3 regions of the Psychrobacillus sp. FJAT-21963 genome follow, and region 2 is predicted to be linked to each of the others. Evidence: riboswitches for the same ligand, from Rfam matches in the RefSeq annotation. Region 2 holds a riboswitch; each other region holds the start of a gene.

Region 1 (9,734 bases), on a different contig from region 2:
AACCCCATCTAACTGACGACCACCATGATTTGAAACAATTATTCCATCTATCCCTTTTTCAATTGCTAGCTTTGCGTCTTCTGGATGGAGAATACCTTTTAGCAAAATCGGCAATGAAGTATACTCTCTTAATTCTTCGATATTGTTCCAATTTAAAGTAGGATGATAGATGTTCTCTATCATACTATCAATAATGGCATCCATCGAATGATCTGAAAGGGCAGCCATAAAAATAGGGTCAGAAGTATAATTTCCTTGACCAAAACCACGTTTAAGTGGGGAGAACTGATTTCTAACATCTTCTTCACGCCAGCCAAGCATAACTGTATCTACCGTTAACACAATTGCTTCATATCCGGCAGCTTCTGCTCTTCTAACCATGCTAAATGAAATTTCTTTGTTTTGAGACCAATATAATTGGAACCATTTCGAGCTGCCTTTAGTTGCATCTGCAATTTCTTCGATGGAATAACTAGATACGGTACTTTGTATATATGGATAATTAAATTTTGCCGCTGCTTTAGCAACAGCAATTTCTCCATCCTCATGTGCGATTTTATTTACTCCTACAGGAGCTATGAAAAGGGGATGAGGATATGTATGTCCAAGGATAGTTACTTCTGTATTTAAAGTAGAAACATCAGTAAGAAATCTTGGTACAATAGAATACTTTTCAAATGAATTGCTATTTTTACGATATGTTTCTTCACCGCCAGCAGATGACCGGATGTAACCAAATGGACCTGCATCTAATTTTTCCTGTGCAGCTTGTTCTAATTCACTAAAATTAATAGGGTATTTTTCATTAGAACCAATATTATCTAGTAATAAATCATTATTTTTTATAGTTGACATGAGCTCACCTCTTAAGAAAAATTAGGTTTTCTTTTCTCTAAAAATGCTTGAATTCCTTCTTTATAATCATCTGAACTGAATGAATCTAAAATTAGTTGTTCAATTTCTTTCGTTTCTGCATTTTCACCGTCTATAATCGATTGGATTACTTGCTTGATGCCATTATTTGCTACAGAAGATTTACGGGTAATTTTTTCGGCAAACTCAAGACATTTCTCTTCAATCTCTTCCATAGGAAATACATAATCGATTAAACCTAATTCTTTTCCTTCTTCAGCAGAGATTAACGAAGCAGTATAAAGTAATTCTTTTGCTTTTGAAGGACCGATTAAATTCACTAAACGCTTAGTACTTGTTAAGTTATAAATAATTCCGATATTTGAAGCGGTAATACCAAGTTTACTTCCTGAGGTAGCAAATCTAAAATCACAAGAATTAGCTAGCTCTAACCCACCACCAATTGCCAATGTTTTAATAAGAGCTATTGTTGGTTTTGGAAAACGATACAATTTCTCAATAGACTCCAAAGTTGCATCATTATAATCTTTTGCTTTTTGTGCGGAAAAACGATTTTCAAGGAATTCTGATATGTCAGCTCCAGAAGAGAAGGCTGATTCGTCCACACCTTTTAAAATTAATATTTTTATTTTAGAATCACTTTCGAGCTCATCCAAAATAATACCTAGCTGTTTAAACATAGCGAGTGAAAAAGAGTTTTTCTTCTCTGCCCGATTAATAATGAGAGTAGCGATTGATCCGTTACGTTCAACATACAAATAGTTAGTCATATGAAAACCTCCGATTAATCTTTCTTCAATCTTGCTGCTAATCTATTGCCGATGGATTGAATACTTTGTACGAGAATAATTAAAATAAAGACAGTAGCGTACATTACATCAACTTCGTAACGTAAATGTCCAAAACGGTAGGCTAAATCTCCAAGTCCACCAGCTCCGACCATTCCAGCCATGGCAGTTGCGCCAATTAAACTAACTGTTGAAATAGTTAATCCTAAAATGATAGAAGGGCGTGCTTCTCTTAAAAGTACATGCCAAATTATCGATCTTGTTTTAATTCCCATCGCTGTATAGGCCTCGATTACACCATTCTCTACTTCAAGTAAGGCAGACTCCATTAAACGTGCGATATAGGGAGCAGTATAGATAACTAATGGAACTATAACTCCTTTAACGCCGATTGTCGTACCAACAATTATTTTCGTAAAAGGAAGTATAAAAAAGAGTAAAATGATAAATGGAACTGAACGTACTATGTTAATAAATAAATTACTAATTTGATACAAAACTTTATTTTGTAATGCCTGACCTGGTCTAGTTAATACGATTAAAATTCCTAAAGGAATTCCGATTAGGACAGAGAAAAACAGTGAAATTCCAACCATTTGGAAGGTTTCAATCACTGACTTTCCGATAATCGGTAACCATTGCTCTGTAAACTGTTCATATCTGCTCATGATTGTCCCTCCAAATCTTCAGTACCAACTCCGTGGTCTTCGAGAAATTTTAGTGCAGCAGTTACTTGTTCCTTCACACCAATTAAATGAACGACAATGTTTCCAACGATACCATTTTTTAATTCAATAATATTAGCAGTTAAAATATTTGGCTGAACATTGAATTTTTGGCTAACTTCTGCGAGTAGAGGCTTACCTGTACTTTCTCCAACAAATGTTAAACGTGTAACAGCTCCTGTAACATTTAACTGAGTGATCAATGTAGGAGAGAGATTTCGCTGACTAATTGTACTTAAAAACTTTTTAGTCGTTGGATGACTTGGTTTAGTGAATAGATTAATAGCAGTGTTCTGCTCAACCACTTCTCCATTTTCCATTACATATACATAATCACAAATCTTTTGAATCACATTCATTTCATGCGTGATCAGTAAAATTGTTATTCCTAGTTCTCTATTAATTTTTAATAATAGTTCTAAGATAGAATCGGTTGTTTCAGGATCAAGCGCACTAGTTGCTTCGTCACTTAATAACACTTCCGGTTCTTGCGCAAGAGCACGTGCAATTGCGACTCTTTGCTTTTGACCACCTGATAATTGATTTGGATAGTTATGATGTTTATCTGTCAGCCCTACAATTTCTAAGTATTTGTTTACTCTCGTTTTTACTTCTGTTGGATCATATCCAAGAAGTTTTAGAGGAATGGCTATATTATCGTAAACAGTAGCTGTTTTTAATAAGTTGAATCCTTGGAAAATCATTCCGATTTTATTTCGGACTTCTCTTAGTTTAGGAAGGGGAAGGGAGGTAGCTTCCTTGCCGTTAATGATAACTTTGCCTTGAGTAGGTTTTTCTAGCAGGTTTACGCAACGAATGAGTGTACTCTTTCCGGCCCCGCTGTATCCTATTACTCCATGAATTTCGCCTTTTTTTACATGAATATTGACATTTTTCACTGCTTTTACAATGCCATTCTTGCTGTTAAATTCTTTCGATATATTTTCTAATACAATCATTGTTTGTCTTCCTTTCTAAAGAAAACGTTACCAAGGTCGGTAACGTTTTCGAATATTATCTACTCTTCCCAACTAGGTAATACAGAACCTTGAAATTCTTCTTCGATGAATTTTTTAACTTCTTCTGATTGATATGCTTTTACAAACTTTTGAATCGTTGGGTCGTCTTTATTCTCAGCGCGTACAACAATGTAGTTTACATAAGGTGAATTAGATGACTCTAGTAAAATAGAATCTTCTTTTGGATTAATACCCGCATCTAAAGCAAAGTTAGTGTTGATTGCTGCTGCATCAACTTCGCTTAACTGTTTAGGAATTTGTGCTGCTTCTAGCTCAATGAATTTTAAATTTTTTGGATTTTCTTCTAGATCATAGATGGAAGCAGTTTCTCTTTTATCCTCTTTTATTTTGATTAGTCCATGTTCTTCTAAAATGTATAGTGCACGAGCGCCGTTAGTTGGATCGTTAGGTAAACCAAAAGTTGCTCCGTCTGGAAGATCATCGATTGAGTCAAATTTGTCTGAGTAAACTCCCATAGGATTTAGAATTGTTTTCCCAACAGGTACTAAATCTGTTCCATGGTCTTCATTAAAAGTATTTAAGAAGGGCTCATGCTGATAACTGTTAGCATCTAAGTCTTCTTCAGATAATGCAGTGTTTGGAAGTATGTAATCAGAGAAAACTTTTAATTCAATTTCCAGACCGTCTTTTGCAGCTACTTCTTTTGCAACTTCAACAATTTGTTCATGGGGACCTGCTGTAACCCCTACTACTAATTTTTTCTCATTTAACGCTTCCGTTTTTTCTCCTTCACTAGAGCTATCCCCACATGCTGCAAGTGCTCCAGATAAAAGTACTGTTGATAAAAGTAAACCAAATTTTTTCATTTCTTTTCCTCCTATAATTTATTAGTACTGTTGAATAAATATAAAAAGCCTCTCTTTCACAGAAAGAGAGGCACACAAAAATATGATTGTCCTCTCTTATCTGTCAAAACAAATGTTTTGCAGGATTTAGCACCTTTCTACATAAAAAATGTAGATGGTTGCCGAGCTTCAACGGGCCAGTCCCTCAGCTACTCTTGATAAGAGATAAAAGCTATTTAATTTTTCAGCTATTCCATAAAAGTTAATTTACTATATCAACTTATTAAAGTCAACAAATTTTTTCTAGTTGAAATTTTCAGTCGGATTAGTTTAAAGTTATTATCAATAAATAAATATGCAGGGATGATGAATTTTATGTCTTTAATAAGAGCAAATTATGCCACTGGTCAGTTAGGTAAAACTGTTGGTGCAAGACTAGTTTATGGTACAGATTTACTAGAAGGAATTGAGCAATTATGTAAAGTAAATTGTATTGAATATGCAACAATTATAAGCTGTTTTGGAAGTTTTCAACGAAGTGGTTTTGTTTATCTTGTTCCGAATAAAAACTCTAAAATTGGTGTTGGATATAACGACCTTATAGTAAAAGAGGGACCAATAGAATTTTTACAGGGGACAGGTGTTGTATGTAAAAGGGAAGGGGAATACGAAACTCATTTTCACGGATCCATGTGTGACCAACATGGCAACATTTTTGGAGGTCATTTTATCAAAGGAGAAAACCCTGTTATTACGGTTGATGTAGTTTTAGCTGAAGTTACTGGAATGGAGTTTCATCGTAAGTTTGATGAGGAAACAGGAGCAAACCAATTTTATCCAGTGGATTCTAATAAAACTTCAACAAATAAACTGTAATAAAAAAACCGATTTACAAAAGTAAATCGGTCGGGTAGGTTGTAGACAAAAAGAAGTTTGCTAACTCTAGTTCGTTATTATGATTTTAAGTCGTCTGTACTACTCAAAATTATTCTTTCTAAGTAAATAGAAGATAATATGGTAGCATTTATTGGTTTGGAAAAGCGTCCGCTCGACTCCTGCGGGAAAGCGAGACAGATGAGACCCCGCACGTAGCGAGAGCTGCGGAGGAGGCTCGGCGCTCGCCCGCGGAAAGCGAGCGGTAAGCTTTAAGAAAACCTAATTTATCCTTTATAATAATAATTCGAGTTATTCTACAATCTGAGCAATTTACAAAAGTAAATCGATATTGTATTAAAATAGATTTAGTTTTTCAATACGATTTATAGCTTCTACCAATCGAACTTCATCCACTAATAACCCAACACGGACATAGCCTTCGCCAAAGGATCCGAAACCATCTCCAGGAGCTACAGCTACATCGGCTTTTTCTAAAAGTAAGTCTGCAAATTCTTGACTTGTGTAACCTTTTACAACTGGTAACCATGCAAAAAAGGAGCCTTTTGGTGCTTTGACATTCCATCCTATTCTTGAGCAAGCATTTACTAATGCATTTCTTCTACCTTCATACAAAGAAACAAGTTCATCGACACATTCCTGGCTCTCATTGAGTGCAGCAGCGGCAGCAGTTTGGATTGCGGGGAACAGACTAACAAATAAATGATCTTGAATAATATTGATCGCTTCAATTATTTTTGGGTTTCCAACTGCGAAGCCAACCCTCCAACCCGCCATATTATAAGTTTTGGAAAGGGTATACATCTCTATACCTACATCTTTTGCACCTTTAACCTGTAAAAAGCTGATTGGTTTTTGACCGTCAAAACCAATTCCTCCATAGGCAAAGTCGTGAACAATCGCTATATCTGCTTCTTTTGCAAGTGCAACAGTCTCTTCAAAAAAATCCTTTGTTGCAGTTGCCCCAGTAGGATTGTTTGGATAATTTAAGTACATTAACTTCGCATCTTCTTTTTGTATTTCTGTTAATTTACTGTAATCAGGAAGAAAGTTGTTTTCTTCTAGTAAAGGCATTGTTTCAAATCGAACACTTGCTAGCCCCACACCTGATAAGTAATCTGGATAACCTGGATCTGGTAAGAGCATTAGTTCATTTTCGTTCATCATTGCTAATGGTAATTCAACTAGACCAATCTTCGTTCCGAACATTATTGCAACTTCGGTATATGGATCTATTTCTACATTGTACTCGCGTTTATAAAAGTCTGCAGCTGCTTGTTTTAACTCATTTATTCCTCGAAAAGGGGAGTATTTGTGTGATAAAGGATTTGTTGCTGCATCTTGCAATGCTCTAACTATATGTTCAGGAGTAGGTTGATCTGGATTGCCCTGGCCTAAGTTTATGACATCTCTTCCTTCTGACACAGCTAATGCTACTTTTTGAACAAGTGTTGCAAAAAATTGAGTAGGTAAATTTTTTAGTCGATTTGAAAATTCCATGTGTGATACCTCTTTTTCTAAATAGTTGCATAGATTAGACAAATCTTATAATCTTTTTAGTATTATGTCTATAGGTGGTGGCGAAATGAAAGTTGCATGTGTTCAATTAGATATTGCGTTTGGAGCGCCAAAAGAAAATTTTTTGAAGGTTGAAGAAAAAGTAAGAGAAGCAGCCTCTTTAGGAGCTAAAATTGTTGTATTACCAGAGATGTGGAATACAGGGTATGATTTAAAGAGATTAATAGAAATCGCGGACTTGGAAGGCGAAACTACGAAAAAATTATTTTCTCGATTGTCCAAAGAATTAAACATTCATATAGTTGGGGGATCTGTTTCTACCAAAAAAGGGGAGCAGTTTTACAATACAATGTACGTTACAAATTCTCATGGAGAGATAATTTCTGAATATAACAAGGCACACCTATTTAAATTAATGGATGAACACCATTATTTGGAAGAAGGTAATGAAAAGAATCTATTTACATTAGATGGTGTCAAAATGGGTGGAATTATTTGTTATGATTTACGCTTCCCTGAATGGACACGAGCTCATGCATTAAGTGGTGCAAAGGTAATGTTTATTCCAGCTCAATGGCCAGATGCACGAATTGATCACTGGAAAATATTGTTGCAGGCAAGAGCTATTGAAAATCAAATTTTTATTGTTGCTGTAAACCGTGTAGGAAGTGATCCAAACAATTCATTTAATGGTAATTCGATGGTAATAGCCCCTTGGGGAGAATTATTGTGGGTAGGCGAAAATGAAGAAAAGGTTAAACTAGTGGATATTGATATAAATGAAATTGAAGATGTTCGAAAAAGAATTCCTATATTTCAAGATAGAAGAGAAGTATTATATAAGTATCTTTAAAAACAAGGGGGATTTGAGAGATGGAAGAAAATATTCGCGCTATTCAGGATGACTATCCAGATGATTTTGCTTGGTGTTATGGGTGTGGTAGATTAAACGAAGACGGGTATCATTTACGAACGTACTGGAATGGGGACCAGACGGAAACTGTATATGAGCCAAGAGAAGAACATATTGCAATACCTGGATTTGTGTACGGAGGATTAATTGGTGCACTAGTAGATTGCCATGGGACAGGATCAGCATCTCTTGCTTTACATCGGAAGAATGGTCATGAGCCAGGAAGCGGTGAAACACCACCTCGTTTCGTAACAGGCTCATTGCATGTCGATTTCTTAAAACCTACTCCGAAAAATGTGTTGCTTAAAGCGATAGGTACAGTAGAAGAGATTCATCCGAAGAAATGGAAAGTGACAACTGAAGTATTTGCAGGTGACGTACTTTGTGCTAAAGGAGAAGTAATTGCAGTTGTAATGCCGTCAACTTTTGCCCAATCAAAATAACATAAGATTATCGAACACAGGATTATTTTTTTCCTGTGTTTTTTTCATTCCTCAAACATATATTTTTATATGCGGAAAGGTGATGATCATGTTTTTACAAAAGTCTCTTATTATTTTTTTAGGAAGTATTTTAATAGCAATCGGAATCAATTTTTTTATTGTTCCTTATCATCTATTGGACGGTGGAGCCATTGGCATAAGTTTAATCATTCATTATTTATTTAATGTAAAAGTTGGGATTGCTATTATTTGTGTCAGTTTGCCGATATTTTTAATAGCTTGGATGAACTATCGAACATTTTTTTATAATGGTATTCATGGATTATTATTTTCTTCAGTAATCATTGATTTCTTCTATCCTTTACATATTGCAGGGCAGAAATTAATTACGAATGAATTGGCTGGAGCGATAAGTGGTGGGATTTTTGTTGGCCTAGGAATTGGTTTAATGCTTCGATCAGACATAACAATTGGTGGAACAGATCTACTTGCTCAGATGATCTCTAAAATGTTACGCATTAATCCGGGATTAGGGATTCTATCGATTGATATATTAGTAGTAGTCATGGGGAGTCTACTAGTCGATTCTGTATCATTATTGTATTCTTGCATCACTGTAGTTTCTGTTGGTATTACCACTACTCTTTTAGCCAAAAAATATTAAGAAGACTGAATAACCGGATTAAGTAAGAACAAAGAAGGGGATATAGAATACGAGGAGGTGACGGAAACTGGATAGAATTTTATATATTGTTTTTACACTTGCTTATTTAATACTTCTCGTAGTTGGATTAAAAGGAATCAGAAAGGAAGGTCTTCATAAGTGGACTAATGTTATCTATTTAATTGTAATAGCACTTGTTTATGATAATTTTATCATTGCAATTGGTAGATGGATTGGAGAAAGTTCTTTCTTAGAAAGTTTAAATTTAGCGAGGTTCTGGTTTCATGCTTTTTTTACTCCGCTCTTAGTTATATTTTCAGTAGGTACACTTCAGGAAAGTGGGCTCAAATGGGCTCAAAAGACTTGGGCAAAAGCTGCAACTATTATTTATACACTAGGTATGATTGGATTAGAGCTTATTGTTGAAACAATTGGAATCAAATTAATACCAATACAGGAATTTGGTGTTCTAAGGTACGGAACAATAGAAGAGGTTTCTGGACCACCATTAATGATTTTGTTTGTAACACTGATACTAATTTTATGTAGTGTTGTTCTATGGGTAAAAACAAAGTGGGTGCTGTTTTTTATAGGTGTATTTATCATGACGATTGGAAGTGTGATACCTATAAATGTTGAAAGTGGGGCAGTGACCAATGCATTTGAGTTATTTCTCATTTTCACTCTTATTTGGACTAAAAGAGAACTCATTCAAAACAAAATTTCAATAAAGTAGATTTTGGTCCAATAAGAGCAAATTAAACTAGGTTTTAGGTTATATGGAATACTACATATCTATGTGCATTCGAAGCTTGCCGCACGTTAGCTTGAGCCACTGTTTGCGCTAGGTGATATATCCATCTGTCTCATACTGACGTCATGCGGCTAGGGAGGCGCGAATGCAGTTGTCAGCGATTACGATTAAAAGGTTTTCTTGAACTTAAATACTATAATCAATGACTTATTAAAAGGGATTTTTTTATCAACAGTGGAAAATAGGATGTGCGCCTCCCACGCCGCAAGACCGCGAAGAATGAGACCCTTAAAAAAAGCGACTCATCCTGAGGAGTCTCATGCAAAGCGTGCGGCAA
Region 2 (5,240 bases):
ATTAAATAAAAAATTAACAGGATTGACAGATCATCAAAATAGCTTACTTCGATTGTTTTACGAAGGTAAGAGTGATGCAGACATACAGGCAGAATTAAGTATTGGTAGTGCCTCTACGATACGTAACCACCGATTTGTATTGAAGGAAAAAGAACGCCAAGCAAAAATCTTTATAACGATGATGGAGTTGTTAAAGGAAAAAGACAGTCATGCACCAACCTTTTTGCCGCTTCATAAGACTGCAACGATGGTGGACGAACGATATAACATTACGAAAGAAGAGCAAGAAGAGATAGAAAAGAAGTTTTTTTCTAAAGGTATAGATGGTCCTCTCATAAAATTTCCGAAAAAAGAAAAACAAAAACTGGCAACTCTTAGGGTGATCATACAACGATTTGACTTAGAGCGAGTATATAAAGAAAAAGAGATAAATGAGGTACTAAAAAATGTATATGCTGACTATGTCACATTAAGACGTTACTTAATAGAATATGGGTTTTTAGATAGAAAAGATGACGGCAGTGAGTACTGGGTGAAAAAATAAATACGAGGAGTGGGGAAATTGGATCGTAAAATGGAACTGAAACAAGTATATAAAGAAGTAAAGATTGAAGGTGGAATTTATGTCATAACGAATAAACAAAACGGTAAAAAATTCGTTGGATCCACACGAAACTTCAAGACGTTAAATGGCACGAAGTTTACTCTAGAAACAGGGACACATACAAATAGAATACTTCAAGAAGAATGGCAACAATTTGGCAAAGATGCGTTTGAAATTGAACAAGTAGAGACGCTGAAAACATCAGAAAATCAATACGTAGACGAAAAGAAAGAACTAGAAAAACTTTTAAACAAATGGATGGAGCAATTACAACCATTTGGCACTAAAGGGTATCATACGAAGAAAGAGTGACCCAGAAAGGCTTCCTAATAAACGAGGAAGCCTTTTAATTATATTTGGAGAAATTACTTTACATATATAATCTTTGGTTTTGGATGAAAAATTCTTTTATAGAAAATATAATACATTATCTAGCTATGCAAGGTGACTTGATTGCATATAGTACAGCTACATTTAGATTATATAGCTAAAACATAATGTTTGATGTAACACTAGAAGTGATTTGACATGGCTATAAAGTAGATACATGGATTCGTAACAAGTGGGGAGACAATGCATTTCTAACCAGGAAGTAGGGCTGTAAACAAGGAACTCGTATTTCAAGATGTATTTGTAATTGTTGCAGATATAAAAAATAACTCCGAGGGATTCGGAGTTATTTCCCAACAATATAGGTCTTTAAAAGTGCGGCGCGCTCACGTAAGCGTACTTTCGCTTCTACCACTTCGGGGGTCTGTGCTGCTACCACGTCCGTTTTCCATTCTAGCTTTTTGGCAAGTATTTTTGCTCGCTGTAGGTGATAGTCACTCGTAATGATCGTTATAGACTTTACGTTATCTGGCAAAAGCTCTTTAGAAAACAACAAGTTTTCATAAGTAGATGTCGACTGATCTTCAATGATTAGCCTCTCTTCTGCTATCCCATTCTCCAAAAGAAAATTTTTCATTACGACCGCTTCCTCAATATCTTCATCGTCTCCTTGTCCTCCAGAAAGTACCAGGGTGACATGAGGATATTCGTTTGCATACGCAAGTGCTGATTCCAATCTGAATTTTAATGCAAGCGAAGGAATATTACCTTCTTTTACTTTTGCACCAAGGACAATGGCGTAATCGTTGGAACCGTCAGCTTTAGGGTTTAATCCTTCATCCATCCATTTGCTAGTTAGCATCCACAATCCAACTCCGCTGGAAGCGAGAACAAATAAAGGGATAAGCACAATCCACCTCATTTTTTTAGACATTCCAATTCACTCATTTCTTTATAAAGAAGGTTTTTTTCTTTTTATAAAAGTAGAAATTCTCATCTCTTCCTTACGAGCTAAACGACGAAAGTTTTCGATATGCAATATGAGTGCCATCACGAATAAAAAGCTTGCAATTGCAATTGGTATATATCCTTCTGAAAACCATATAGCCTCGCCTAAAAAAACAAAATAAAAAACAAATACTCCAATTAATAAATAGTCCGTTAAAAAAGTTGTGCCAATTAATAATAAAAGTCCGATCAATCCTAAAGGCCAATAAATTGCAAAAAGTATGCCGATTACAGAAGCTGTCCCTTTTCCTCCCTTAAATCCTGTGAAAATGGGAAAGTTGTGACCTAAAATGACAGCAGCCCCCGCTAAGTAAAGAAGTGCATCCTGTTCTAATACTGAAAAGTTACCATATTGCTGCGTAAAAAATCGTGTTCCAGTAATAACCAATACACCTTTTATTATATCGATAAAAGCTACGAGTATTCCGTATTTCATTCCAAGCACAATGGCTGCATTAGAAGCACCTGAGTTTTTAAGTCCTTCTGCTTTAATATTGATTCCACTAAAAAACTGAGCAATCTTTGAACCATGAATGGAACCAATTAAATAACTAACTACTGAAATACAAATAATCCATATTACCATTACAACACCTCCAAAAGTAACCCCCATACATTAAACGTACAAGCCTAAAAGAAGTTTCAGAATTTTTATAAAAAGTACTTGACGTAAAGATTAATAGAGTCTTATACTGTGTAACAAGATGGAATACTAATCTAATACTCTTATCAAGAGTGGCGGAGGGACTAGGCCCTACGATGCCCGGCAACCAACAAGTTTTATACTTGGAAAGGTGCTAAATCCTACAAATTCACGAGCGAATTTGGAAGATAAGAGGAGGAATATGCGAAACCGCACCCCTCTTCTTAAAGAAGAGGGGTTTTTGTTGTTTGTCCGATTAACGATACGTTTTCCGGCTAAACATAAGTGCTTTCGTATTTCTCAAAATCCTCTCCCGCCTCCATATGCGTCCATCTAAAACTATTATTTAGGAGGAATTCAAAATGACAAATTTCCAACCAGAAACACTTCTTTTACACGGTGGTCAGCAACCAGATCCAGTTACAGGTTCACGAGCAGTGCCAATTCACAAAACAACTTCTTTTGTATTTCGTGATACAAACCATGCCCAAGATTTATTTGCATTAAAAGAGTCTGGCAATATTTATTCACGTATAACTAATCCTACTGTAGATGTTTTTGAACAACGCGTTGCTCTACTTGAAGGAGGAACGGCTGCTGTTGCACTTTCTTCTGGTATGGCGGCAATTGCATTTTCCATTTTGAATATTGCGGGAGCAGGCGATGAAATCATTGCAGCGGAAAACTTATATGGTGGTACATTTAATTTATTCGCACATACATTGCCTCGTTATGGAATTCACGTAAAATTTGTAGATTCTACTGATCCAGAGAATTTTCGAGCAGCAGTAACGGATAAAACAAAAGGGTTCTTTGCTGAAATTATTGGAAATCCGAGCTTGAATGTGCTAGACGTGGAGAAAGTTTCAGCAATTGCAAATGAAGTCGGTGTTCCATTGTTGGTAGATAATACATTTGCAAGCCCATATGGTGCTAACCCGATTAAACACGGTGCTCACATAGTTATCCATTCAGCTACTAAATGGATTGGCGGTCATGGAACAACAATTGGGGGAGTAGTTGTAGATGGTGGTAACTTTGACTGGAATTCCGAGAAATTCCCTGGTTTTACTGAACCAGATGTAACCTATCACGGACTACGATACGGTATTGATGTTCCGAACGTAGCGTTTGCCATAAAACTACGTGTTCAATTGCTTCGAGATTTTGGGCCTTCGTTAAGCCCTGAAGCAGCATTTTCTTTTTTACAAGGTTTAGAAACCCTTCATCTTCGTGTGCCAAAGCACAACGAAAATGCACTAAAAATTGCAGATTATTTATCAAACCATGAAGGGGTAGAATGGGTAAATTATTTAGGCCTGGAAAATCATCCTTCCCATGAACTTGCACATAAATATTTACACAATGGCTTCGGCTCTATCTTAACTTTTGGCGTAAAGGGTGGAAAAGAAGCGGGTAGACATATTATAGATAATATTGAAATTTGGTCGCATGTAGCAAACGTAGGAGATGCGAAATCATTAATTATTCATCCTGCTTCTACGACTCATCAACAATTAACTCCTGAAGACTTAGTGAAATCAGGTGTTACTGAGGACTTAATCCGCTTGTCTGTTGGTCTAGAGGCAGTAGAGGATTTACAAAATGCACTTGATAAAGTACTTGTAGGAAAAACAAATGTCCTCTCTAGATAGAATTTTGTTGTTAATTGGGCTAAAATAGTCTACAATATGTAAAATAGTCAATCGTAATTTTACGAAAGAGATTTTATTAAATATGAATGTGGAAGCTCAATTGTGCAAATTCATTTGGAGGAGAAAGTATGGCAAAAATAAAAGCAGCAATTCTAGGTTTCGGAACAGTCGGCCAAGGAATTTATCACATTGTGAATGAAAAAAGAGAAGAATTAAAAAAATCATTAGGCTTAGATATTGAAATTAGTGCGATTTTAATTAACAATTTGGCAAAAGAAAGACCTGAAACGCCTGGTATTCTAGTAACAGACGATTTCGAGGATATTATTAATATTCCAGGTCTTCAAGTAGTGTTTGAAGCGATTGTGAACGAGGAACCAGCTTATAGCTATTTATGTAGAGCGATTGATAAGGGATGTCATGTGATAACGGCGAATAAAGTGATGTTCTCTAAATATAGTATTCAACTTCATGAACGTGCTAAGTCACGAGGCGTATTTATCGGATATGAAGCTACAACAGCTGGTGGCGTTCCAGTAATTAAAACACTTAAAAATTTACTACAAGTGAACTCAGTAAAGAAAATTCAAGGTATTTTAAATGGAACATCTAACTATATTTTGACACAAATGCGTTTAAATGAATGTCAGTTCGATGATGCTCTACAAGAAGCGCAAGCTCTAGGCTATGCTGAAGCAGATCCATATAATGATATTTCTGGTCAAGATGCATTCCGTAAGTTGATGATTCTTAGTGCACTTGCATTTAGAAAACAACCAAACTGGGATGATGTACGTGTAGTTGGTATTAACGAGATTTCATTAGAGGACGTGAAAAAAGCAAAGGCAGAGGGATTTCGTTATCGCCATGTAGCAGAAATTGAGCAAGACGAAAATGGAGAGCTTTTCGCTTCTGTAGGACCACAACTTGTTGGTCCTGACCACCCGTTATATGCTATTGAGGGTGTAAACAACGCTGTTTCCTTAGATACAAACTATAT
Region 3 (9,734 bases), on a different contig from region 2:
TACCATATTATTTTCACTCCAATGTACTATTCGTTATGTTTATTGTAAGTAATTGAGTGGTATATGAAAAGTGATTACAACTATTTGTCTAAGGAGAGTGTCGAAATTATGTCAGCAGCACTAAATAAAGAATTAAATAAACAAGTAGCAACTTGGTCGGTGATGTATACCAAATTACACAACTTTCATTGGTATGTAAAAGGGCCATCCTTTTTTACTTTACACGCAAAATTTGAAGAGCTTTACAATGAAGCAACGCTTAATATGGATGAAATTGCAGAGCGTCTTTTAACTCTAGGTGGTAATCCAGTTGCAACGTTAAAAGAACATTTAGAGCTTTCAGATGTAAAGGAAGCTACTAACCAGGAATCTGCCGATCAAATGGTAGAAGCAGTAGTAGCTGATTTTGATAAAATTATGAAGTCTCTAAAAAAAGGGATGGAAGAGGCAGCGAAAGATGAGGATGACATGACTGAAGATATTTTAAATGCTATTTACCAAAAAATCGAAAAACATCAATGGATGCTAAATGCATTTTTAGGTGATTCAAATAAATAAACTTTTTACTAAAGTTTCCGATATTAAACTTGTAAAAAGGAGGAATGATTATGGATATTAATTCCATTATGTCTTCACAGTTAATGGAGCTACAACAAACGGTTCAAATGAGCGTGTTGAAAAATGCTTTGAATATGGAAACAGTAGCTGCTGTAGGACTTTTAGAAAACATGCCTCAAACTTCTGCTCCACATCCTTATAAAGGGTCTGTTGTAGATATTCAAGTTTAATAAAAAAACATGTACCCAAGTGGTGCATGTTTTTTTTATTTGGAGACATACTTAACAAAAAGGATGTGTGCAAATGGATTTGAAGAAAGTGTATGTTTCAGTTTCACACCGGAAAGTTTATATTTATCCGGATGAATCTCCATGGGAATATGAAATAGTAGCGGATCGTGAAATAATTCCTGTATTTCAAAAGCTTTTTGAGCAATTAAGTGATGCAGAAATGAGTAACTTTTGGAGAGCACATATTCCAATAAGATTATATCATTTAGATAAAGAAAATGATGAGTATGATATAAGAATGAAGAAATTATATGCGCTGATTCATGAATTTAGCAATGAAGAATCAAGATCACTAATTGAGTCACTTCCATATTTTAATGAAAGTAGGAGAGTATTCGTTGAGTAGAAAAAGTGGTTATATCAAACGCAAAGGCAATGAAAATAATACGAACTATCGTAATGTGAGTTCCCTATTGAACCAATCGCCTCAACTTAAATCGAAACAAAATATTGCACAAAATAGAGAAGAAGGAAATGAACATTATAAACTAGACCAACAATCGGAATAAGAAGCGAAAAGACTTAGCAGGAAGCTAAGTCTTTTTTCATATTTATGCTAACATAGTTAAATAAGGATACACTGGGAGGGCCTATGATAAAACAAATAATATTATTGATTGCTCCAACGATTATGATTTTCCTTGGGCTTGCTGTATTAGATAATGTTTTAATCACTTTCTTTCTTTTTTATGGGTGGTTATTGTTTGTTCCTCTAATTATCAGATTTTGGGATAAAAAAAGCAGATATCGTGTAATGCTACCACTAACCAAAAAGAATATTTTAGTGGGGCTTATTAGCGGTTTAGTGTGTTTAATTTCCATCTATAGTTTTGTATCTTATTTTCCAGTTATTGATATTACACATTTGAAGAGTTTGTTGGAAAAATGGGACTTTGTAGGAGCAAAGGTTATTTTATTTGTGCTAGTGTTAGTACTAATCAATCCTATTTTAGAAGAATTTTATTGGAGAGAATTTATCTATTCTCGATTATTGGATAGAGTAGGCAATATTATGTCTATATTCATTCCCTCTTTTTTCTACAGCTTATATCATTTAATCATTGTAATAGAAATTTTTACTTTTCCTTTTAATGTGTTAGCAATACTCCCCGTTTTTTTAGCAGGCTGTATGTGGGGAATATTTCGATTTAAATTAAATTCTTTAACAGCACCAATTATCAGTCATAGTTTAGCTGATATAGGAATCATGCTCGGATATTGGTCTATTATCAATTAATTATTACGGTTAAATAGAGAACATGGATGTAAGCTCGACATACGAAACGTATGTAAATTCAGAGAATCAGTAGGTTCCCGGTACCTATCCTTTTCATCAACATTACACGTTTGCGATGAGCTTTGCACAGTACCGTTTAATAGCTTGGCATATCAACAATGAAGTATAACTAGGCGTAAAAAAAGACTTAGTAGTGAGGGAAATGATGATAATTTCTTTTAAAGATTTAAATGGAATTCAAGTGGATTTGTCTTTTGAAAAAAATACTTTCTCTATTGAAGCTCGACATGTTTTAGTGTTAGCAAAACATCAAAAAAAATCGCTATTAACAAAGCATCCAAAGAGGGGTTTAGAGTTTCCTGGAGGAAAAGTGGAAGGGAACGAATCTATACTAGAAGCTGCTATAAGAGAAACTTGGGAAGAGACAAATGTGGAGATAATAAATGTAGAATGGTTGGCAGAATACCTTGTACATGATGAGAAACCATTTTGTAAGGCAGTGTTTATTGCAGAGGTTGGGTATATTGAAGAGAAGAGACCAAATTTCGAAACTGACGGTGCTCTTTGGTTAAGTACAGATGATTTTTTACATAATAATAATTTAAGCTTTCACATGAGAGATGCTGGTATGAAGGCGATATTAGAAAAGGTGAGCGCGCTTGAAGGAAAATGGAACAATCGAGAGAATTAAAAGTTATCCATCACCAAATCCGCGTATTAAGCTATCTGAAATTACTTATTGGTCCTGCGGGTATCGGGTAAAAGGAATGCTTGCGGAGCCTATAAAAAATGGTTCTTACGAGGGTATTTTATATTGTAGGGGCGGTATGCAAAGTATAGGAATGGTAAGACCAGCCAGAATTGCACAAATTGCCTCTGAAGGTTTTGTCGTATTCGCTCCTTATTACCGTGGAAACCGAGGAGGGGAAGGAAGAGATGAATTTGCTGGCGAGGATCGGTGGGATGCAGTTTATGCAGTAGATGTTTTAAAGCAGTTTTGTCTTATAAATCGAATTCACTTATTTGCCTTTTCAAGAGGTGGTATTATGGCTCTTTGGATTGCAATTTTACGAAATGATATTACTTCCCTTGTAACATGGGCTGGTGTTTCAGATATTTTTTTAACCTATGATGAACGAACCGACATGAGACGAATGATGAAGCGTGTTATAGGAGGTACACCGACTAAAAACGTAGAAGCATACGAAAATCGTAATGCCCTTGCACATATTAATGAAATAAAAGCAGCATCGCTAATCATTCACGGTAAAAAGGATTTGAATGTATCATTTGAACATGCGAAGGTTTTAGAAGAAGCGTTATTAGGGAATGATAAGGTTGTAGAGACATGGTATTTTCACGACTTCACGCATTTCTTTCCAAGTAAAGTCAATCGACAAGTGGTGAAGGATGCTTGTATGTGGATGAAAATGCAGAAAGGGGTTTAATAGATGGGGAACATTGTCGTATCTATTGAAACAACAAGTACAAATGATAAATCTTCGTTCGCAACTAATACGAGTTTTTGGACAGATCTTTGGGATAATTATACTTCGGATTTCCAGGAAGTTGTCATTCATTGTTGGAAAGAAGAATTAGCTGCGATTGAAGAACTAAGTGCCAGAGCTATTTCGGTAATGGATGAAGGATTAATGAAGGTATTAACAATTAATCTGAATGAGGATAATCGACTCTTTTTGAGAAGTCATTCAATTGATGTAAATGGCGGTTTGAAATGGTTTGCTATGTTCTTTCACATAGACGGTGATGAACGGTTAGAGATAAGTCATTATGGATCAGAAATCATATTGTATAAGGTAGACGAAGAAGAGGCGAAGAATTTTATATCCATCTTTTCTCCTTCGGTTATAACGCATTATTATGATGATTATGCAGACTAAAAAAGAGGATGTCACCATATGAATGGGACATCCTCTTTATTCTTTGGAAAACTACATTAAGCAGCTTTGCACTTTTTTATTATGCTAAAGGTCCACCTTTTAGCGTGATATCTTCCGATACAGTTCCAAACTTTTTAAAGTTTTCACGGAACGCTTGAGCAAGCTCGCTAGCTTTTTGGTCGTATGCAGCTTTATCTTCCCATGCATTACGTGGTACTAATACTTCAGAAGGAACACCTTCTACTTGTGTAGGAATTGATAAGCCAAATACTGCGTCAGTTTCTGTTTCTACTTCATTTAGCTTACCTTCAATTGCAGCACGAACCATTGTACGTGTGTAAGAAAGCTTCATACGACTTCCAACACCGTATTCTCCACCAGTCCAGCCAGTGTTTACTAAAAATACTTGTGCACCGTGTTCATCGATTTTCTTCCCAAGCATTTCAGCATAAACAGTTGCATGCAATGGTAGGAATGGAGAACCGAAGCAAGTTGAGAAAGCTGGTTGTGGAGAAGTTATTCCACGCTCAGTACCTGCTAATTTAGACGTGAATCCACTTAGGAAGTGGTACATTGCTTGTTCTTTCGTTAATTTACTGATTGGAGGCAATACGCCGAAAGCATCAGCAGTTAAGAAAATAATTGTATTTGGGTGACCAGCTACAGATGGGTCTACTATATTTTCTATATTTTGGATTGGGTAAGCAGCACGTGTATTCTCAGTTAAAGAATTATCGGCATAATTAGCGATACGTGTTTCTGCATCTACTACGACGTTTTCTAAAACCGTTCCAAATGTAATCGCGTCAAAAATTTGAGGCTCATTTTCGCGAGTTAGGTCGATACATTTAGCGTAGCATCCACCTTCAATGTTAAATACTCCATTATCAGACCAACCGTGTTCGTCATCACCGATTAATTTACGTCCTGCATCTGCAGAAAGTGTTGTTTTTCCTGTTCCTGAAAGACCAAAGAATAATGCTACATCACCATCTTCACCAACGTTTGCAGAACAGTGCATAGGTAAAATGTTTGCTTCTGGCAGTAAATAGTTCATAATAGAGAATATAGATTTTTTCATTTCTCCAGCATATTCAGTACCACCGATTAATACAATGCGTTTTTCCATTGAAACGATAATAAATGTTTCTGATTTTGTACCGTCCACTGCTGGATTTGCTTTAAAGTTAGGTGCACTGACAATTGTGAAATCTGTTTTATGGGTTGTCAGTTCTTCTTCTGAAGGACGAATGAATAACTGATGGGCAAATAGATTGTGCCAAGCATATTCATTTATTACTTGAATTCCTATGCGTGAATCCTTATCCGCACCTGCAAATCCTTTGAACACAAATAGTTCATCTTGTGTTGCAAGGTAGTCTGTTACTTTTTTATAGAGTGACTCGAAAATTTCAGAAGAAATTGGTTGGTTTACAGGACCCCAATCGATTTTGTCTCTTGATATAGGTTCATCTACAATGTACTTATCTTGTGGAGAACGACCTGTATATTTACCTGTTTCTGCTTTCACTGCTCCTGTAGATGTTAAAACAGCCTCACCTCTTGATGTTGCTTTTTCCACAAGTTGCGGCACTGATAACTGAATGTGTACATTCTCTCCAGCTAACAATTCGTTCAGTTCACTCACAGTATCGATTGAATTCATATTGGTATACCATCCTTTTTATTGTTTTCCCTAAAAAAATAAAGGGATATAGCATTCATATGTGAATTAGTATAACACATTTAACTTAATAGTCTATACTAATGGATTGATTATTTTTTGTTTGTGAATAAATTGTCAACAAATAAATATTGACTTCTCGTTACAACTTACGTATGATGGTAAATTGAACGGATACTCTTATCCCGAGCTGGTGGAGGGGTCAGGCCCTATGAAACCCGGCAACCTGTAATTTTTTTATTGCAAAGGTGCCCAACCTGAGACAAGGTGAGATTCCTTGATTGATAAGAGTGAAAGGTGCTTATGATATTAATAGCCTTTCCTCATGTAATCAAACGTGAGTGAGAGGTTTTTTTTATAACATCGCCCTTTATCCTTGTGTGCCAAGTCCGAAACGGCTTCAAGTTTAATCTATTTGATTTGAAATGGCTTGACATGGGAATGAGTACCGTATCAATTCTTGAGAGAGATCTCGCAGGATATAGGAGGAATATTCTATGACACAACGCAGATTATTTACATCTGAATCAGTTACAGAAGGGCATCCAGATAAAATTTGTGATCAAATTTCTGATGCAATTCTAGATGCAATTCTTACGGAAGATCCAAACGCACGTGTTGCTTGTGAAACAACAGTGACTACAGGGTTAGTATTAGTTGCAGGGGAAATTACAACATCCACTTATGTTGATATTCCAAAAGTTGTACGTTCAACCATTAAAGAAATCGGCTATACTCGTGCAAAATATGGTTTTGACTCTGAAACTTCTGCAGTATTAACTTCTATAGATGAGCAATCAGCTGATATTGCTCAAGGGGTTGACCAAGCTTTAGAGGCACGTGAAGGATCTATGACAGATTCTGATATTGAAGCAATTGGAGCAGGAGACCAAGGTTTAATGTTTGGTTACGCATGTAATGAAACACCTGAACTTATGCCACTTCCAATTAGTTTAGCTCATCAGTTGGCTCGTCGTTTAGCAGACGTTCGTAAAGACGAAACTTTAGACTATTTACGTCCAGATGGTAAAACACAAGTAACTGTGGAGTATGATGAAAATAACAATCCTGTTCATATAGATACAATTGTTATTTCGACTCAGCATCACCCAGAAGTAACGTTAGAACAAATTCAAAAAGATTTAAAAGAAGTAGTTATCAATCCAATTGTTCCTGCTAATTTAATTGATGAAAATACTAAATATTTCATTAACCCAACTGGTCGTTTCGTAATTGGTGGACCACAAGGGGATGCAGGTTTAACAGGTCGTAAAATTATTGTAGATACTTACGGTGGATATGCTCGTCATGGAGGCGGTGCGTTCTCTGGTAAAGATCCAACAAAAGTAGACCGTTCTGCAGCATATGCAGCTCGTTACGTTGCAAAAAATATTGTTGCAGCAGGACTTGCAGATCGTTGTGAAGTACAACTTGCCTATGCAATTGGTGTAGCACAACCTGTATCAATCGCAGTAGACACATTTGGTACTGGGAAAGTAGAAGAGGCTAAATTAGTTTCACATATTCGTGAATTGTTTGACCTTCGTCCAGCTGGTATTATTAAAATGCTAGACCTTCGTCGTCCTATTTACAAGCAAACAGCTGCGTATGGACATTTTGGTCGTACTGACATTGATGCACCATGGGAAAGAACAGATAAAGCAGATTTGTTAAGACAAAAAGCTGGTTTATAAGAAATAATAAAGAAGAGGCTTCCTGTTATAGGATAGCCTCTTTTTTAAAGAAAATTAGTTTTATTTTTGAAGTGATTTATAATACTGCCCTTTTTCTACGTATTCACGAATAATACGTTGCACATCTTCTTTGTCTTCCTCAGATAGCTCCCGAACAACTTTTGCAGGACTACCTATGGCAAGTGAATTAGGAGGAATTTTCTTACCTTGGGTTACTAAACTTCCAGCACCGATAAATGCACCTTCACCGATCTCAGCTCCATCCAAAATAATAGAGCCCATTCCAACCAAAGCACCTTTTCGAATAGTACAGCTATGTAACGTAACTTGGTGTCCAATTGTCACTTCATCTTCAATAACAAGAGGGTTATTAGGACTTTGATGCAAACAACATAAATCTTGGATACTCACTCTTCGTCCAATAATCGTAGGAGCAACGTCCCCTCTGATTACCGTATTAAACCAAATTGTAGACTCTTGTCCGATTGTCACATCGCCTGTAATTGTGACATAATCAGCAATAAATGCAGATTCATCTATTGTTGGATATTTGCCTTTAAATGGATAAATCAATATGCTCACGCTCCTTATGTAAATAGAATATAATTAATGTTATCAAATGAAGAAAAATAATCAAATAATTGAAGTAGACATTCGGTACAAAACAAAACAAAACAAGAGGTGATGTTCATGTGGAAATGGGAAGCAGAAGAAAAACCTAAAGCAGTAATTGTCATTGTTCATAGTGCATATGAACATCATAGAAGATATGCTTGGTTAATTGAAAAGTTTAGAAGTTCTAACTGTCATATTGTAATGGGAGACTTACCAGGACATGGTGAACAGACAAGAGGAAAAAAAATACATAATGAATCTTTTGAACAATATAAAGAATATATAACGCTTGCTTTACAAGTAGCCGTTACTTATAATTTACCAATTTTTATTCTTGGCCATGGACTTGGAGCAACCCTGCTTATTAAAGTGCTACACAAATTACAAATAGAATATGCTGGTGTCATTTTAACGTCTCCTTGGTTGCAATTAAAGAAACAGCCATCTAAATGGACAAATGCACTGGCAAAATTACCAGTACAACAAAAGATTAACCATGATATTCAGCTAAAGGAATTAACGAGAAACTATGATATTTATCAACAATTTATTGATGATCCTACTTACCATACGATCGTTTCGAATGATTGGTACATAGAACTCCAATTACTTATGAAAAGTATTTTACAATCAACGGAATCAGTACCGAATGTTCCGTTATTATTAATGACTGCTGAAAGAGATAAGATTGCAGATATCACATATACTGCAGCGTGGTTTAAAAAGCAAGAGCTATCTGAGTATCAATATAAGTCATGGAAAAATTGCTTTCATGATTTGCATCAAGAACCTGAAAGGGAAGAGATTTTTGAGTATTCTCATGCCTTTATAAATAATGTTCTAAGATCCATTGGTTATATTGTATGACTATAAATAATTCAATTTAACAGTAATATAATGAGAATTTTTAGGGTTTAGAAGTGTAATATAAAATTGGTTGAGATGCTATTACAAAGGAATATACTAATCAATGAAACCTTTCGTATATTTATTACGAATAAAAGATATTTATGTTATAATTTATGATTGAATGAGAGAAAGTAAGGAGAATTTACATGCAAAACCAACATATTATACGAAACTTCATTGTTGAAACATCTTCTAGACCGGGTAATTTTGCAAAAGTAGCAACTGCAATTGGAATGGCAGAAGGAGATATTGGTGATATTACGACGTTAAAGAGCGGTGCTTTAACAACTGTTCGTGATATTTCTATCACTTTTAAATCGGAAGAACAATTACAACAAGTTATTTCTAATATTGAAGCCATTGGAAATGGTGTTAAGATACATGCTGTTACTGATGATGTACTGAAAGCTCATGAAGGCGGAAAAATCGCGATGAAGAGTCAGCTGGATGTACGATCATTAGGAGATTTACAAAGAATTTATACACCTGGTGTAGCGAGTGTTTGTATGGAAATTGTACATAATCCAGAGAAAGCAAATTATTTTACATCCATTGGAAGCTCAGTAGCTATCGTTACGGATGGTACAGCTATCTTAGGTCTAGGTAATATTGGTTCAGTAGCCGGTATGCCTGTAATGGAAGGGAAAGCCGTGTTATTAGATCAGTTTGTTGGTTTAAGTGGAATACCTATTCTATTAAATACAAGTGATCCAGATGAAATCGTTGAAACTGTAAAGCATATACATCAAGGATTTGGAGCAATATTACTAGAAGATATTGGTTCTCCTCATTGCTTCGAAATAGAAGAACGTCTTAAAGCGGAACTTCCTATTCCAGTAATGCATG

What was found. Region 2 has a riboswitch for S-adenosylmethionine ahead of AN959_RS05485 (O-acetylhomoserine aminocarboxypropyltransferase/cysteine synthase family protein). Riboswitches for the same ligand answer to the same signal wherever they lie in the genome.
Region 1: it holds a riboswitch for S-adenosylmethionine, as region 2 does, so the genes downstream of both, AN959_RS07675 (MetQ/NlpA family ABC transporter substrate-binding protein) here and AN959_RS05485 (O-acetylhomoserine aminocarboxypropyltransferase/cysteine synthase family protein) in region 2, are expected to answer to the same signal.
Region 3: it holds a riboswitch for S-adenosylmethionine, as region 2 does, so the genes downstream of both, metK (methionine adenosyltransferase) here and AN959_RS05485 (O-acetylhomoserine aminocarboxypropyltransferase/cysteine synthase family protein) in region 2, are expected to answer to the same signal.

What each region holds. Positions count from the first base shown of each region.
Region 1 is NZ_LJIY01000002.1:371,532-381,265, forward strand. It holds gene AN959_RS07655 (alpha-hydroxy-acid oxidizing protein) at 1-855, opposite strand, end outside; gene AN959_RS07660 (enoyl-CoA hydratase/isomerase family protein) at 867-1,643, opposite strand; gene AN959_RS07665 (methionine ABC transporter permease) at 1,658-2,329, opposite strand; gene AN959_RS07670 (methionine ABC transporter ATP-binding protein) at 2,326-3,345, opposite strand; gene AN959_RS07675 (MetQ/NlpA family ABC transporter substrate-binding protein) at 3,405-4,232, opposite strand; SAM riboswitch class I at 4,326-4,436, opposite strand; gene AN959_RS07680 (PPC domain-containing DNA-binding protein) at 4,587-5,087, shown strand; gene AN959_RS07685 (pyridoxal phosphate-dependent aminotransferase) at 5,442-6,605, opposite strand; gene AN959_RS07690 (carbon-nitrogen family hydrolase) at 6,691-7,476, shown strand; gene AN959_RS07695 (PaaI family thioesterase) at 7,497-7,979, shown strand; gene AN959_RS07700 (YitT family protein) at 8,068-8,643, shown strand; gene AN959_RS07705 (hypothetical protein) at 9,044-9,379, shown strand.
Region 2 is NZ_LJIY01000001.1:1,136,158-1,141,397, reverse strand. It holds gene AN959_RS05505 (DUF2087 domain-containing protein) at 1-544, shown strand, start outside; gene AN959_RS05500 (GIY-YIG nuclease family protein) at 554-916, shown strand; gene AN959_RS05495 (YdcF family protein) at 1,281-1,868, opposite strand; gene AN959_RS05490 (glycerol-3-phosphate acyltransferase) at 1,887-2,528, opposite strand; SAM riboswitch class I at 2,666-2,780, shown strand; gene AN959_RS05485 (O-acetylhomoserine aminocarboxypropyltransferase/cysteine synthase family protein) at 2,948-4,240, shown strand; gene AN959_RS05480 (homoserine dehydrogenase) at 4,369-5,240, shown strand, end outside.
Region 3 is NZ_LJIY01000014.1:11,216-20,949, forward strand. It holds gene AN959_RS21925 (hypothetical protein) at 1-6, opposite strand, end outside; gene AN959_RS18315 (Dps family protein) at 109-558, shown strand; gene AN959_RS18320 (YjfB family protein) at 609-788, shown strand; gene AN959_RS18325 (transposase) at 862-1,194, shown strand; gene AN959_RS21160 (hypothetical protein) at 1,187-1,357, shown strand; gene AN959_RS18330 (CPBP family intramembrane glutamic endopeptidase) at 1,441-2,085, shown strand; gene AN959_RS18335 (NUDIX domain-containing protein) at 2,288-2,776, shown strand; gene AN959_RS18340 (S9 family peptidase) at 2,745-3,533, shown strand; gene AN959_RS18345 (hypothetical protein) at 3,537-3,986, shown strand; gene pckA (phosphoenolpyruvate carboxykinase (ATP)) at 4,066-5,652, opposite strand; SAM riboswitch class I at 5,848-5,961, shown strand; gene metK (methionine adenosyltransferase) at 6,168-7,364, shown strand; gene AN959_RS18360 (gamma carbonic anhydrase family protein) at 7,425-7,937, opposite strand; gene AN959_RS18365 (alpha/beta hydrolase) at 8,055-8,846, shown strand; gene AN959_RS18370 (NAD-dependent malic enzyme) at 9,035-9,734, shown strand, end outside.